Regions from separate parts of the Lysinibacillus sp. FSL K6-0102 genome, predicted to be linked through region 2. Evidence: a T-box and tRNA genes for the amino acid it is inferred to sense, from the RefSeq annotation. Region 2 holds a T-box; the other regions hold tRNA genes.
What was found. The T-box of region 2 lies ahead of ileS (isoleucine--tRNA ligase). A T-box ahead of a tRNA ligase gene usually reads a tRNA of that ligase, here a tRNA-Ile.
Positions count from the first base shown of each region.

Region 1: it has a tRNA-Ile gene. The T-box ahead of ileS (isoleucine--tRNA ligase) is inferred to sense a tRNA for this amino acid. The anticodon was not compared.
Region 3: it has a tRNA-Ile gene. The T-box ahead of ileS (isoleucine--tRNA ligase) is inferred to sense a tRNA for this amino acid. The anticodon was not compared.

Region 1 covers NZ_JBBOPH010000001.1:3,737,089-3,742,122, forward strand. The annotation lists gene nadC (carboxylating nicotinate-nucleotide diphosphorylase) at 1-257, shown strand, start outside; gene nadA (quinolinate synthase NadA) at 244-1,347, shown strand; gene NYE73_RS18980 (VOC family protein) at 1,513-1,929, shown strand; tRNA gene NYE73_RS18985 (tRNA-Glu) at 1,989-2,060, opposite strand; tRNA gene NYE73_RS18990 (tRNA-Ser) at 2,063-2,153, opposite strand; tRNA gene NYE73_RS18995 (tRNA-Asn) at 2,164-2,240, opposite strand; tRNA gene NYE73_RS19000 (tRNA-Ile) at 2,245-2,321, opposite strand; tRNA gene NYE73_RS19005 (tRNA-Gly) at 2,323-2,396, opposite strand; tRNA gene NYE73_RS19010 (tRNA-Phe) at 2,402-2,477, opposite strand; tRNA gene NYE73_RS19015 (tRNA-Asp) at 2,536-2,611, opposite strand; tRNA gene NYE73_RS19020 (tRNA-Met) at 2,615-2,689, opposite strand; tRNA gene NYE73_RS19025 (tRNA-Ser) at 2,743-2,835, opposite strand; tRNA gene NYE73_RS19030 (tRNA-Ile) at 2,851-2,927, opposite strand; tRNA gene NYE73_RS19035 (tRNA-Met) at 2,935-3,008, opposite strand; tRNA gene NYE73_RS19040 (tRNA-Ala) at 3,037-3,112, opposite strand; tRNA gene NYE73_RS19045 (tRNA-Pro) at 3,129-3,205, opposite strand; tRNA gene NYE73_RS19050 (tRNA-Arg) at 3,215-3,291, opposite strand; tRNA gene NYE73_RS19055 (tRNA-Leu) at 3,300-3,388, opposite strand; tRNA gene NYE73_RS19060 (tRNA-Gly) at 3,394-3,468, opposite strand; tRNA gene NYE73_RS19065 (tRNA-Leu) at 3,505-3,589, opposite strand; tRNA gene NYE73_RS19070 (tRNA-Lys) at 3,607-3,682, opposite strand; tRNA gene NYE73_RS19075 (tRNA-Thr) at 3,690-3,765, opposite strand; tRNA gene NYE73_RS19080 (tRNA-Val) at 3,769-3,844, opposite strand; rRNA gene rrf (5S ribosomal RNA) at 3,855-3,970, opposite strand; rRNA gene NYE73_RS19090 (23S ribosomal RNA) at 4,082-5,034, opposite strand, start outside.
Region 2 covers NZ_JBBOPH010000001.1:993,121-998,154, reverse strand. The annotation lists gene NYE73_RS04655 (AraC family transcriptional regulator) at 1-59, shown strand, start outside; gene ileS (isoleucine--tRNA ligase) at 159-2,927, opposite strand; T-box leader at 3,040-3,263, opposite strand; gene NYE73_RS04645 (DivIVA domain-containing protein) at 3,360-3,884, opposite strand; gene NYE73_RS04640 (YlmH family RNA-binding protein) at 3,980-4,768, opposite strand; gene NYE73_RS04635 (YggT family protein) at 4,939-5,034, opposite strand, start outside.
Region 3 covers NZ_JBBOPH010000001.1:3,730,700-3,735,733, forward strand. The annotation lists gene NYE73_RS18850 (ABC transporter ATP-binding protein) at 1-672, shown strand, start outside; tRNA gene NYE73_RS18855 (tRNA-Glu) at 812-883, opposite strand; tRNA gene NYE73_RS18860 (tRNA-Ser) at 886-976, opposite strand; tRNA gene NYE73_RS18865 (tRNA-Asn) at 987-1,063, opposite strand; tRNA gene NYE73_RS18870 (tRNA-Ile) at 1,068-1,144, opposite strand; tRNA gene NYE73_RS18875 (tRNA-Gly) at 1,146-1,219, opposite strand; tRNA gene NYE73_RS18880 (tRNA-Phe) at 1,225-1,300, opposite strand; tRNA gene NYE73_RS18885 (tRNA-Asp) at 1,359-1,434, opposite strand; tRNA gene NYE73_RS18890 (tRNA-Met) at 1,438-1,512, opposite strand; tRNA gene NYE73_RS18895 (tRNA-Ser) at 1,566-1,658, opposite strand; tRNA gene NYE73_RS18900 (tRNA-Ile) at 1,674-1,750, opposite strand; tRNA gene NYE73_RS18905 (tRNA-Met) at 1,758-1,831, opposite strand; tRNA gene NYE73_RS18910 (tRNA-Ala) at 1,860-1,935, opposite strand; tRNA gene NYE73_RS18915 (tRNA-Pro) at 1,952-2,028, opposite strand; tRNA gene NYE73_RS18920 (tRNA-Arg) at 2,038-2,114, opposite strand; tRNA gene NYE73_RS18925 (tRNA-Leu) at 2,123-2,211, opposite strand; tRNA gene NYE73_RS18930 (tRNA-Gly) at 2,217-2,291, opposite strand; tRNA gene NYE73_RS18935 (tRNA-Leu) at 2,328-2,412, opposite strand; tRNA gene NYE73_RS18940 (tRNA-Lys) at 2,430-2,505, opposite strand; tRNA gene NYE73_RS18945 (tRNA-Thr) at 2,513-2,588, opposite strand; tRNA gene NYE73_RS18950 (tRNA-Val) at 2,592-2,667, opposite strand; rRNA gene rrf (5S ribosomal RNA) at 2,678-2,793, opposite strand; gene NYE73_RS18960 (cysteine desulfurase family protein) at 3,072-4,142, opposite strand; gene nadB (L-aspartate oxidase) at 4,243-5,034, shown strand, end outside.

The DNA of each region.
Region 1 (5,034 bases), 2.7 Mb from region 2:
AAGAAGCTATCAACGCAGGAGCAGATATTATTATGTTTGATAACCGTAGCCCAGAAGAAATCCGTGCATGGCTTCCCATTGTTCCTCCCACTATTGCGACTGAAGCATCTGGGGGCATCACACTTGAAAATTTAAAGGCTTATGCCCAAACGGGTATTCAATGGATTTCACTTGGCTCCTTAACACATTCAGTTAAAGCTTTTGATATTAGTGCACTCGTTCAAATGAAAGGAGATCATTCCCTTGTCCATCACTAGTTTATTACAACAGACGACATTACTCCCAGAGCATTATCGGGCACTATCTGTAAAGGAAATGGAATCTCGTATTTTATCAATAAAGAAAAAATTAGGTCCTAAATTATTTATTCCTGGCCACCATTATCAAAAAGATGAAGTCATTCAATTTGCAGATGCAACTGGGGATTCTTTACAGTTAGCTCAATTATCCGCAGCAAATAAGGAAGCTGAACACATCGTATTTTGCGGTGTACATTTTATGGCAGAGACTGCTGATATGCTGACAACGAAACAGCAACATGTCTATTTACCAGATATGCGCGCTGGATGTTCAATGGCTGATATGGCTGATATTTATCAAACTGAACAAGCATGGCCAATTCTTCAAGAACTCTTTGGTGATACGATTATTCCTCTAACCTATGTTAACTCAACTGCGGCTATTAAAGCCTTTACTGGAAGACATGGTGGTGCTTGTGTCACTTCATCGAATGCAAAGGAACTTGTTCAATGGGCTTTTACCCAAAAACAGCGTATCTTCTTTTTACCTGACCAACATTTAGGAAGAAATACTGCCTATGATTTAGGTATACCTCTTGAAAATATGGCTGTTTGGAATCCGCATAAGAACTTGCTCGAAACAAAAGAGCCACTTGAAAATATCCAGGTTATTCTTTGGAAGGGTCACTGCTCTGTGCACGAAGGTTTTACTGTTCAACATACAGAGGTTATTCGCAAAGAACACCCGACTATGAGGATAATTGTTCACCCTGAGTGCAGCCGTGAAGTGGTTGCAGCGGCTGATGATGCAGGCTCCACAAAATACATTATTGATACAATCAATCGAGCTCCAAGCGGATCTGCATGGGCAATTGGAACAGAAATGAACCTTGTCAATCGCATTATTAAGCAGCATCCTGATAAACATATTGTCTCCTTAAACGAAAACTTTTGTCCTTGTTTAACAATGAATCGAATTGACCTTCCACATTTGTTATGGAGCTTAGAAAGTATTGAGCAAGGTCAACCTCATAACCGTATACAAGTAGATGAATATACTACCTCTGAAGCACTTAGTTCACTTGAAAGAATGCTAGCCAGAGGATAAATAGTTAAAACTTTTTAAACAGAAAGGTTGAAGATATAACCTTTCTGTTTTTGTTGACATAACACCTACTTCTAATAGTGCTAATGGCTTCCATTTGCGCCCCGCATTGCTATAATTGACACGACTTTATGCTCCATGATACTGTCAATTTGGAGGTGATACTAAATGGCTTTTCAATCGAAAAATATCTTTATCAATTTACCAGTAAAAGATCTAAACAAATCTATCAGTTTTTTTAAGGAATTAGGTTTTGAGTTCAATCAACAATTCAGTGATGAAACAACAGCCTCAATGATTATTAGCGAAAATATCTTCGTATTAATAATGGTTGAAGAACGATTTAAAGGATTTAGTAAGAAAGAAGTTACAGATACTACTACTTCTGCAGAAGCAATCTTATGTCTCTCTGCTGAAAACCGAGAACAAGTAGATCAATTAGTGAATAAGGCACTTGCCTCTGGTGGTAAACCTTATAGTGAACCACAAGATCACGGATTTATGTATGGTTGGGGTTTTCAAGATGTAGATGGGCATATCTGGGAAGTAGTTTATATGGATGAAAATGCATTGAATCAAGAGTAAATTTTGTATCTATGAATATCAAAAAACAGTAGATGCAATTGCATCTACTGTTTCTAGTATGACCCGTACGGGATTCGAACCCGTGTTACCGCCGTGAAAGGGCGGTGTCTTAACCACTTGACCAACGGGCCCATGGCGGAGAAGGAGGGATTTGAACCCTCGCGCCGGTTACCCGACCTACACCCTTAGCAGGGGCGCCTCTTCAGCCTCTTGAGTACTTCCCCAAAATAAAAATGGCTCCGAAGGCAGGACTCGAACCTGCGACAACCTGATTAACAGTCAGGTGCTACTACCAACTGAGCTACTTCGGAATAATGGTGGGCCTAAATGGACTCGAACCATCGACCTCACGCTTATCAGGCGTGCGCTCTAACCAGCTGAGCTATAGGCCCTTGGAGCGGGTGATGGGAATCGAACCCACGACATCAGCTTGGAAGGCTGAGGTTTTACCATTAAACTACACCCGCATAAATGGTGGGTCAGGACGGAATCGAACCGCCGACACTTAGAGCTTCAATCTAATGCTCTACCAACTGAGCTACTGACCCATTTCGTCCATGCTAAGCTTGCTCACTTTTTTGCTTCTCATGACTTTTATTTTAAAAATGGCGGTCCCGACCGGGATCGAACCGGCGATCTCCTGCGTGACAGGCAGGCATGTTAACCGCTACACCACGGGACCTTTTGGTTGCGGGGGCCGGATTTGAACCAACGACCTTCGGGTTATGAGCCCGACGAGCTACCACTGCTCCACCCCGCGATAATTTTATGTTGTTTCGAGTTTTTAAAGCACCATTTATAAAAATTTAAAACTGGAGGAGGTAGAGGGATTCGAACCCCCGCGCGGTGTTACCCGCCTGTCGGTTTTCAAGACCGATCCCTTCAGCCAGACTTGGGTATACCTCCGTTACAATATATAAATGGTGGACCTTGCAGGACTCGAACCTGCGACCGGACGGTTATGAGCCGTCTGCTCTAACCAACTGAGCTAAAGGTCCTTTAAGATGGCGGCAGAGGGGATCGAACCCCCGACCTTACGGGTATGAACCGTACGCTCTAGCCAGCTGAGCTACGCCGCCAGGATCTTTATACTGGTTAATTTACTTATGGTGGAGCCTAGCGGGATCGAACCGCTGACCTCCTGCGTGCAAGGCAGGCGCTCTCCCAGCTGAGCTAAGGCCCCATAATCTTTTTGGAAATGGTCGGGAAGACAGGATTCGAACCTGCGACCCCTTGGTCCCAAACCAAGTGCTCTACCAAGCTGAGCTACTTCCCGTTGTTCTTTTGGCGCGCCCGACAGGAGTCGAACCCATAACCTTCTGATCCGTAGTCAGACGCTCTATCCAATTGAGCTACGGGCGCATTTAAAATGGTGCCGAGGACCGGAATCGAACCGGTACGGTAGTCACCTACCGCAGGATTTTAAGTCCTGTGCGTCTGCCAGTTCCGCCACCCCGGCACATTTGGAGCGGAAGACGAGGTTCGAACTCGCGACCCCCACCTTGGCAAGGTGGTGTTCTACCACTGAACTACTTCCGCATGTGCATAAGCTTTTTTATCTGGCAATGAAAATAATGGTGCGGGTGAAGGGAGTCGAACCCCCACGCCTTGCGGCGCTAGATCCTAAGTCTAGTGCGTCTGCCAATTCCGCCACACCCGCTTATTATTATTTATAAATGGTGAGCCATGAAGGACTCGAACCTTCGACCCTCTGATTAAAAGTCAGATGCTCTACCAACTGAGCTAATGGCTCGAAAAAATGGTGCCGGCTATAGGAATCGAACCCACGACCTACTGATTACAAGTCAGTTGCTCTACCTGCTGAGCTAAACCGGCATATGGTGGAGGATGACGGGCTCGAACCGCCGACCCTCTGCTTGTAAGGCAGATGCTCTCCCAGCTGAGCTAATCCTCCTGGGTATTATGCCTAGCGACGTCCTACTCTCACAGGGGGAAGCCCCCAACTACCATCGGCGCTAAAGAGCTTAACTTCCGTGTTCGGTATGGGAACGGGTGTGACCTCTTTGCCATCATCACTAGACTATGGTCGACCTTCCATACACGGCGTACTGCTGTGTCTAGAAGCTCTCTTTTTAGAAAGATTTGCTCTTTCAAAACTGGATAAACGGTGCATTGAATGTTTCAAACTTTTTTGGTTAAGTCCTCGATCGATTAGTATTCGTCAGCTCCATGTGTCACCACACTTCCACCTCGAACCTATCTACCTCATCGTCTTTGAGGGATCTTACTTACTTGCGTAATGGGAAATCTCATCTTGAGGGGGGCTTCATGCTTAGATGCTTTCAGCACTTATCCCGTCCACACATAGCTACCCAGCGATGCCTTTGGCAAGACAACTGGTACACCAGCGGTGTGTCCATCCCGGTCCTCTCGTACTAAGGACAGCTCCTCTCAAATTTCCTACGCCCACGACGGATAGGGACCGAACTGTCTCACGACGTTCTGAACCCAGCTCGCGTACCGCTTTAATGGGCGAACAGCCCAACCCTTGGGACCGACTACAGCCCCAGGATGCGATGAGCCGACATCGAGGTGCCAAACCTCCCCGTCGATGTGGACTCTTGGGGGAGATAAGCCTGTTATCCCCGGGGTAGCTTTTATCCGTTGAGCGATGGCCCTTCCATGCGGAACCACCGGATCACTAAGCCCGTCTTTCGACCCTGCTCGACTTGTAGGTCTCGCAGTCAAGCTCCCTTGTGCCTTTACACTCTACGAATGATTTCCAACCATTCTGAGGGAACCTTTGGGCGCCTCCGTTACCTTTTAGGAGGCGACCGCCCCAGTCAAACTGTCCGCCTGACACTGTCTCCTGCCCCGCTAAGGGGCATGGGTTAGAATTTCAATACAACCAGGGTAGTATCCCACCGACGCCTCCTTCGAAGCTGGCGCTCCGAGATCTCTGGCTCCTACCTATCCTGTACAAGTTGTACCAAAATTCAATATCAGGCTACAGTAAAGCTCCACGGGGTCTTTCCGTCCTGTCGCGGGTAACCTGCATCTTCACAGGTACTATAATTTCACCGAGTCTCTCGTTGAGACAGTGCCCAGATCGTTACGCCTTTCGTGCGGGTCGGAACTTACCCG
Region 2 (5,034 bases):
AATATGTAGGTATATCTCCAACAGACTATCGCAATACGACAGAAATTTTATTTAAATAATGGAAAAGAATCTGCAAAACTTCCATGAAAAAAGCAAGCCTCCAACAAGGAGACTTGCACATCCTCTACATTTAAATGCAGATTCTTGTTATTTATAGATTAAACGTAATACTTTTCTACAACTTCTGCACAGCGAGCACATACTGTAGGTTGTGCTTCATTTGAACCAACTGTTTCAGAAATTGACCAGCAACGCTCACATTTCTCACCTGTAGCCTTCTCAACAACAATGGAAACATGCTCAAGTGTTAAAGCTTCAGCAGGTGCCTCCTCGATAGCAGCTACCTCAAAAGCTGAAACGATGGAAAGTTGTGCAAAGTCAATGTTGGCATCGTTCAATAATGCGACAACATCTTCTTTCGCGTAGACAGTGACTTTTGCTTCAAGTGATTTACCAATTGTTTTCGCATTACGTGCTTCCTCTAATGCTTTTAAAATATCATCGCGTACATCAATAATTTTTTCCCATTTTGTACGTATGCTCTCAAAATTCGCTTGAACATCTACCTCTGGGAAATCTGTTAATTGAACAGAAACTTCTTCTACAATACCTTGAGCATGTAGATAAGACCACATTTCATCTGTTGTATGTGGGATAATTGGTGTCATGATTTTTACTAATGTCATCAATGTATCATAAATAACTGTTTGCATCGCACGACGATCCTTATTGTCATGACCCTCGATATAGACTACGTCTTTGGCAATATCAAGATAGAATGAAGATAACTCTACAGCAACGAAATTATTGACTACATGATAGACAGCAGCAAAATCATAGCGATCATAGGCAGCACGCACAGTTTTTAAGACATCCTGTAAGCGCATATACACATATTGATCCATTTCACGAAGCTCAGCATAACTTACACGATCTTTCGTAGGATCGAAATCAGCAATATTGCCGTGTAAGAAACGGAAAGTATTACGAATTTTACGATACACTTCAGATACTTGCTTTAACATATCCATAGAGATGCGCACATCTGCTGTATAATCAACAGAAGCAACCCATAAACGAAGTATGTCTGCTCCATACTGATCCATTACTTTTTGCGGAATAATCACATTCCCTAAAGATTTACTCATTTTACGTCCTTCACCATCAAGTACAAAACCATGTGTTAAAAGTCCTTTGTATGGTGCATAGCCGTTAATAGCTACAGATGTAATAAGAGAGGAATTAAACCAACCACGATGTTGGTCAGAACCCTCTAAATAGAGATCAGCTGGATATTTCATACCACGCTCTACTAGTACACCTTGGTGTGATGAACCGGAATCAAACCAAACATCCATAATATCATTTTCTTTTGTAAATTCGCCGTTCGGGCTACCTGGATGTGTAAAGCCTTCTGGTAATAACTCTTTTGCTGTTTTTTGGAACCAAATATTTGATCCATTCTCACGGAATAATGCTGAGACATGACTAATTGTTTCAGGTGTAATAATAGGTTCACCATTTTCAGCATAGAAAATCGGAATCGGCACACCCCACGCACGTTGACGTGAAATTACCCAGTCTCCACGATCACGAATCATATTATAAAGACGAGTTTCTCCCCAAGCTGGTGTAAATGCTGTTGCTTTTACAGCCTCTAATAACTCCCCACGGAATGCTTCAACAGATGCAAACCATTGTGGTGTCGCACGATAAATAACAGGCTTTTTCGTACGCCAGTCATGTGGATAGGAGTGCGTAAAGAAATCAAGCTTTTCTAACGCTCCTACTTCTTTTAGTTTTTCTGTGACGAGTTTATTCGCATCATTATAAAACACGCCTTCAAAGCCAGGTGCTTCATCTGTATAACAGCCACTATTATCAAGAGGGCTAAGAATACCTAAACCGTACTGTTTACCAATATGATAATCGTCTTCACCATGCCCTGGGGCTGTATGAACACAACCTGTACCCGCTTCAGCAGTTACGTGTTCACCTACCATAATAAGCGATTCACGATCGTAGAATGGATGTTGTGCTACAATACGATCTAATGCCTCTCCTTTTACCTCTTGTACAACCTCATAGTCTACCCATCCAAGCGTAGTTGCCACTGACTCTAATAACTCTTTGGCAATGATGAATTTTTTATTAGCCACTGCAACTACTACATAGATAAATTCAGGATTCAAAGAAATCCCTAAGTTTGCTGGTAATGTCCATGGTGTTGTTGTCCAAATGATAAATTTAGCATCTGCTGGAACAACACCCTTCGCATCCTTAATTGCAAAGCTTACATAAATGGATGGAGATTTGATGTCCTTATATTCAATTTCAGCTTCCGCCAAAGCAGATTCAGAAGAAGGAGACCAATAAACCGGCTTTAACCCTTTATAGATATAACCTTTTTCCGCCATTTTACCGAATACTTCAATTTGACGAGCTTCAAACTCAGGCTTTAATGTAATATATGGATTTTCCCAATCACCTCGAATGCCTAGACGGCGGAATTGGGCACGTTGATTGTCAATTTGCTCATAAGCATACTCTTCACAAAGTTGGCGGAATGCTGCTACTGACATTTCTTTACGTTTTACACCTTTGTTAGTCAATGCTTGCTCAATTGGTAAACCATGTGTATCCCAACCTGGAATATAATTGACATGGTAGCCAGTCATGGAGCGATGACGTGTAATCATATCCTTCAATACTTTATTTAGAGCATGGCCTATATGGATATCACCATTTGCATAGGGAGGACCATCATGTAGAACAAATTCTGGTCGACCTTCCGTACGCTCCATCTGTAATTTGTTAATATCCATGCCATTCCATTTTTCTTGCATTTTTGGCTCATTTGCCGGTAAATTTCCACGCATTGGGAAATCTGTTTTTGGCATTAATAAAGTATCTTTGTATTCAACCATTAAAATTCCTCCTTTATTTTACACAAACAGGTAGACATTTTTCTCATAAGACAGTTATTGGCAAAATTATCTAAAACGATTCGGAAACAAACAAAAAAAGCCCTCAATCCCACTAAGGGACGAGAAGCTTCTACTCGCGGTACCACCCTAATTGTAGTACAAAAATTTGCACTACCTCTTAAAAGCACGTTTAACGTCGTGCATCACGAAATAACCTACTTTTTTCAGTTATTTAGCTCAGAAGTGATGTTCAATGCTAGTTGTATGTTTGGGCTCTCACTGTCCCCAAATCGCTTAACAACGCCTAACAAATACTGTCTTCGTCTCTGCTTTTATGCATATCTGTTCAAAATAATTACTATTACAAAGTATATGAAATTCAAACAATCGCGTCAAGTTTCATTTGTCAATTACAGCAATTAAAAAGAAAAGTTAAATATCCTCAGAATCCTGTGCTTCTTCAACAGATGCTTGAATTTCTGTTAAATCGATATCATATTGCAGCAAATGATCCCAGTCATCTGCATTAAGTAAATCCAGCTGTGCTTCTACAAGCATCTTGAAACGATTACGAAATACCTTAGATTGCTTTTTAAGCTCATCAATTTCAATCGTCACCTTACGAGCCTTCGTCAAAGCTTCATTGACAATTCGATCAGCATTTTTTTCAGCTTCTTTTACAATGAGCTTTGCCTCTTTTTGAGAATTTCTTCTCACTTCATCAGCCGCTTCTTGTGCAACGACAATAGACTTCTGCAAAGTTTCTTCTAAGGTGTTGAAATGTCTCGCTTGTTCTAAAGCCATCTCTAATTGCTTATCAACCTCTTTTTTTTCACGAAGCAGAATTTCATAGTCTTTAATAATCTGATCTAAAAATTCATTTACTTCATCTTCAGCATAACCTCTGAAGGCTTTTGTAAACTCCTTATTATGTATATCAATAGGTGATAATGGCATACAATCCTTCTCTCCTTTACATGTACATTCGTAATTCCTATTATACAATTGTTCCGACAACTTAGCAGTAAAAATTAATGAAATTTACTTCACTTTCAGCTTTTTTGGGCCAATCGACCGACTTGAAGACGGATTTTATCTTTTTTTGTTCGGCCTTCAGTCATAATAATTTTCACCCTACCACTTCCACGTATCGATAAAATATCTCCCTCTTGTAATTCAAAAGCAACTGTATCTCTTTCTGTCCAATTTACACGAACTTTTTTCCCAGTAATTAAAGCTTGAGCTTTTTGGCGTGATACATTTAATACAGTCGCAATAATTACATCTAAGCGCATGGAAGATACTGTATGAGATTCCTCCAACCATTCTTCCTCATTTACAATAAGGGAATCCGCTTCTTTTAAAGACTCAATATGCACCTTAACTTTACCAATACCTGTTAAATGTAACCGAACATATTCTGCTACCTCTTGAGCTACAACGAATTGCACCTGCTGATCATTTACACGAATATCACCAAATTTGCCACGGTTTAAACCTAATGAAAGCAACGCACCTAAAACATCAGGATGTCGTAATTGAACAAATTTCACTGGATATTGAATCGTAAATGCCACTAACTGAAAGTCTTCTTCTATTGCTTCATAGTAAGTAGGAAAAATAAGCATACGCTGCCTCTCCGCCTCTTCAAATAAACCTGTGCATGCAGTTTTTAGGGTATCATTTTGCCCGATAATCGATGTCACAATAAAACGTTGTCTTGGATCAAGAAAATCTGTCAGCTTAGGCGCATAACGATCTTCAACCTCACGCTGCCAGCTTATTACCTGTTCAATAAAGGGCTGTTCATCTTTTCGAAAATGCTGGATTAAGTGTTCCATCTTGTTGTCTCCTCTTTCACTAGTTCCATTTTGCTTTGTTAGTTGGAAACTTAGTATTCCCAATTAATGACGTTTGGACGTCATTGTTTTAAAATTTTTTATTAGTCGCTTTAGTAGCATAGAAAATTAAAATAAATAAAAAATCCCCACCAAAACGTGAGGATTTACTTCTAAGCGAACATAAAATATATTTTCTGAATGACTATATAAAGCCCTCTTTCTATAAAATTCAGCATAAAGATGGCCACAATTGGCGAAATATCAAT
Region 3 (5,034 bases), 2.7 Mb from region 2:
GGTAAATCCACACTCTTACGCTCCATTGCTCGATTATTAAAACCTAAAAAAGGCTCCGTTTTATTAGACGGTGAGGATATTTTTAAATTATCAACAAAACAAGTGGCTAAAAACCTCTCTATTCTTCCTCAATCTCCTGTTGCACCAGAAGGCTTAACTGTCCTACAACTTGTGAAACAAGGTCGCTATCCTTACCAAAGTTGGCGACAACAGTGGACTGAAAAAGATGAAGAAATCGTTTTAAACGCTTTAAAAGCTACAGGTACCGAGCATTTACAAGATAGACCAGTAGATGAGCTATCAGGGGGACAACGTCAACGTGCTTGGATAGCTATGACGCTTGCTCAAGATACAGATATCATTCTTTTAGACGAGCCTACGACATACTTAGATTTAACTCATCAAATAGACGTTTTAGATTTACTATTCGAATTGAACCAACAGCAAAAGAGAACTATTGTTATGGTACTACATGATATTAATCTTGCTTGTCGCTATGCCGATCATATTATTACAGTGCGTGACCGTGGTGTCTATCGTCAAGGGAAACCAGAAGAAATTATGACCACTGATTTAGTTAATCATGTGTTTGACCTTGATTGCCAAATGACGACAGATCCAATCTTTGGTACACCTCTTTGCATCCCATATGGAAAAGGACGAAAAATTTAATCACTAATTTAAAAAACAACAAGCCTACACAGTTTAATCATTCTGTGTAGGCTTTCATTTATTATAGCTATGTTATAAATCTAAATATCAAGTAAATTAAAAAGTGCAGTAGATGTAAATTCATCTACTGCACTTAGTATGACCCGTACGGGATTCGAACCCGTGTTACCGCCGTGAAAGGGCGGTGTCTTAACCACTTGACCAACGGGCCCATGGCGGAGAAGGAGGGATTTGAACCCTCGCGCCGGTTACCCGACCTACACCCTTAGCAGGGGCGCCTCTTCAGCCTCTTGAGTACTTCCCCAAAATAAAAATGGCTCCGAAGGCAGGACTCGAACCTGCGACAACCTGATTAACAGTCAGGTGCTACTACCAACTGAGCTACTTCGGAATAATGGTGGGCCTAAATGGACTCGAACCATCGACCTCACGCTTATCAGGCGTGCGCTCTAACCAGCTGAGCTATAGGCCCTTGGAGCGGGTGATGGGAATCGAACCCACGACATCAGCTTGGAAGGCTGAGGTTTTACCATTAAACTACACCCGCATAAATGGTGGGTCAGGACGGAATCGAACCGCCGACACTTAGAGCTTCAATCTAATGCTCTACCAACTGAGCTACTGACCCATTTCGTCCATGCTAAGCTTGCTCACTTTTTTGCTTCTCATGACTTTTATTTTAAAAATGGCGGTCCCGACCGGGATCGAACCGGCGATCTCCTGCGTGACAGGCAGGCATGTTAACCGCTACACCACGGGACCTTTTGGTTGCGGGGGCCGGATTTGAACCAACGACCTTCGGGTTATGAGCCCGACGAGCTACCACTGCTCCACCCCGCGATAATTTTATGTTGTTTCGAGTTTTTAAAGCACCATTTATAAAAATTTAAAACTGGAGGAGGTAGAGGGATTCGAACCCCCGCGCGGTGTTACCCGCCTGTCGGTTTTCAAGACCGATCCCTTCAGCCAGACTTGGGTATACCTCCGTTACAATATATAAATGGTGGACCTTGCAGGACTCGAACCTGCGACCGGACGGTTATGAGCCGTCTGCTCTAACCAACTGAGCTAAAGGTCCTTTAAGATGGCGGCAGAGGGGATCGAACCCCCGACCTTACGGGTATGAACCGTACGCTCTAGCCAGCTGAGCTACGCCGCCAGGATCTTTATACTGGTTAATTTACTTATGGTGGAGCCTAGCGGGATCGAACCGCTGACCTCCTGCGTGCAAGGCAGGCGCTCTCCCAGCTGAGCTAAGGCCCCATAATCTTTTTGGAAATGGTCGGGAAGACAGGATTCGAACCTGCGACCCCTTGGTCCCAAACCAAGTGCTCTACCAAGCTGAGCTACTTCCCGTTGTTCTTTTGGCGCGCCCGACAGGAGTCGAACCCATAACCTTCTGATCCGTAGTCAGACGCTCTATCCAATTGAGCTACGGGCGCATTTAAAATGGTGCCGAGGACCGGAATCGAACCGGTACGGTAGTCACCTACCGCAGGATTTTAAGTCCTGTGCGTCTGCCAGTTCCGCCACCCCGGCACATTTGGAGCGGAAGACGAGGTTCGAACTCGCGACCCCCACCTTGGCAAGGTGGTGTTCTACCACTGAACTACTTCCGCATGTGCATAAGCTTTTTTATCTGGCAATGAAAATAATGGTGCGGGTGAAGGGAGTCGAACCCCCACGCCTTGCGGCGCTAGATCCTAAGTCTAGTGCGTCTGCCAATTCCGCCACACCCGCTTATTATTATTTATAAATGGTGAGCCATGAAGGACTCGAACCTTCGACCCTCTGATTAAAAGTCAGATGCTCTACCAACTGAGCTAATGGCTCGAAAAAATGGTGCCGGCTATAGGAATCGAACCCACGACCTACTGATTACAAGTCAGTTGCTCTACCTGCTGAGCTAAACCGGCATATGGTGGAGGATGACGGGCTCGAACCGCCGACCCTCTGCTTGTAAGGCAGATGCTCTCCCAGCTGAGCTAATCCTCCTGGGTATTATGCCTAGCGACGTCCTACTCTCACAGGGGGAAGCCCCCAACTACCATCGGCGCTAAAGAGCTTAACTTCCGTGTTCGGTATGGGAACGGGTGTGACCTCTTTGCTATCATCACTAGACTTTGTTATGTATCATGTTTTGAAGTTGTTTACCTGTCCTTCAAGACAAGAATTATTGTATAACGTTTTCTAACATTGTGCAATACTTTTTTATAAAAAAAAGAAATTATTACTTTTTAAAGATATTTTTGTTAAGTAAGAGAAAATATTGCCCTGCAAAATATTATAGCAATTGTTGGTTCAAAAGAAAACAATTATTTTATTTGGCCGATATTATTAGCTTATAATCTATTTCACTACAAGTGAAGAATATAGATAATCCTTCACTCGTCTTTTCGTTAAATATTTGAAAGCTCTATTTTTAATTTTACAATATCCTCAAGTGTAGTGGAAGGACCAAAAGATATTCTAAAAAATTGGCGTGCCGCTTCCAAAGAGAATCCCATTGATAGAATAGCCTTTGTTCCCGATTCACTATGAATATCACATGCACTACCTGTAGAGATACAGATTCCCGCCTCATTTAACTTTAAAAGAACATATTGCCCCTCTACTTTTTCCATCATTACCCCACAAATATTAGGTAGTTGCTGTTTACACTCAACGAGCTGACATTTTTCAGGTAAATTATTTTCAAAATAATTTCTTAGCGTTTCATAATGTTGCAATTCATATTGATAGTTTTCAATTGCCGCGGCAAAGGCCACGATTGCAGGAGTATCTAATGTCCCCCCTCTAAGACCCCTCTCATGTGTCAAACCCGGTGTTAATGCAGGTACTCTGATTGCGGGGTTCAGATATATAGCACCACAGCCCTTTGGTCCGCCTATTTTATGAGCCGAGATGGTAATCGCATCTGCCCCTTTTGGTATAGCTAGTTTGCTAAATGATTGTACACAATCAACATGACAGAATATATTTGATTTTCTTGCCATCTTTACGATTTTCTCTACAGGCTGGATTGAACCAATTTCAGAATTGACATGTTGAATGGTAATCAAAGCAGTCTCTTCCCGGATTGCTTGTTGCAATTGCCCCAGATCAACACAACCATCCTTCTGCAAAGGTAATTTTGTTACAGTAAAACCCTTTTTCTCAAGTGTTTTCAAAGCCGCATGCACTGACGTATGCTCAGCTTGAGATGAAATAATGTGTTTTCCTTTTTTTGAGGCTAGCGCTAACGACAAGATGGCTATGAGATTTCCTTCTGTTCCACTACCCGTAAAAATTACGCCATCACTAGTTACACCTAGGGCTTGGGCTACAACCTCCCTTGATTGCTGGACAAAATAAAAAGCTTGTCCCCCTAAATCATGCAAACTCGCACTATTTCCATAATACCGTTGTGCCACCTCTACATATGCCTCAAGAGATTCCCTCATCATAGGTGATGTTGCAGCATAATCCATATAAATCATCGTCTTCTTCCTCTCTTGTTCATCAGGTCTTGTTTTCTTTTATATTTTATGTAAAGATAAGTGTCAAGACAACTGTAAAGAAGGTATAACGATGGATGTAAAGACAGACGTCCTTATAATTGGTAGTGGTATTGCTGCACTTCAGGCTGCTTTAGTGCTTGAAAAACATTTTCAAATACAAATTGTTACAAAATCATCTATATATATGAGTAGTTCTTATCGTGCACAAGGTGGGATTGCTGCTGTTACCAGTGAGGAGGATCATATTCAACATCATATTGCTGATACATTGAAAGCTGGAGAGTATCATCATGAGAAAAGGCATGTTAAAACACTTATAAAAAATGGCACTGAGATTATGCAAAACTATCTAAAGGATGGCCTCCCTGTTGATCGGCAGGTCGATGGAAAACCTGCTCTAGGACTTGAAGGAGCACATAGTCATCATCGTATTCTACATGCAGGTGGTGATCGTACTGGTCAGATTTTCATAGATTACTTGCTTCATAAACTTTCGCCCAAAACAAAGATCAATTGCTATGAAATGGCTTATGAGCTTTTACGGAATACAGATGGTGACTGTGTAGGAGTACTAACTAAAGGAGAAAAAGGTACAAAACGTTATTTGGCTCATCATGTTATTTTAGCGACAGGTGGCGCAGGTGCCCTTTATTCAAGTACATCTAATTTTCCAACTAATACAGGGGATGGGATCGCATTAGCATTTCGAGCAGGCGCTGCCATTAGTGATATGGAATTTATGCAATTTCACCCGAGTCTTCTGTGGTGTAAAAATGAAGCAAAGGGATTAGTTTCTGAAGCTGTCAGAGGGGCTGGTGGTATTTTTGTTAATGCCCAGCATCAGCCCATTATGACAGGTTTA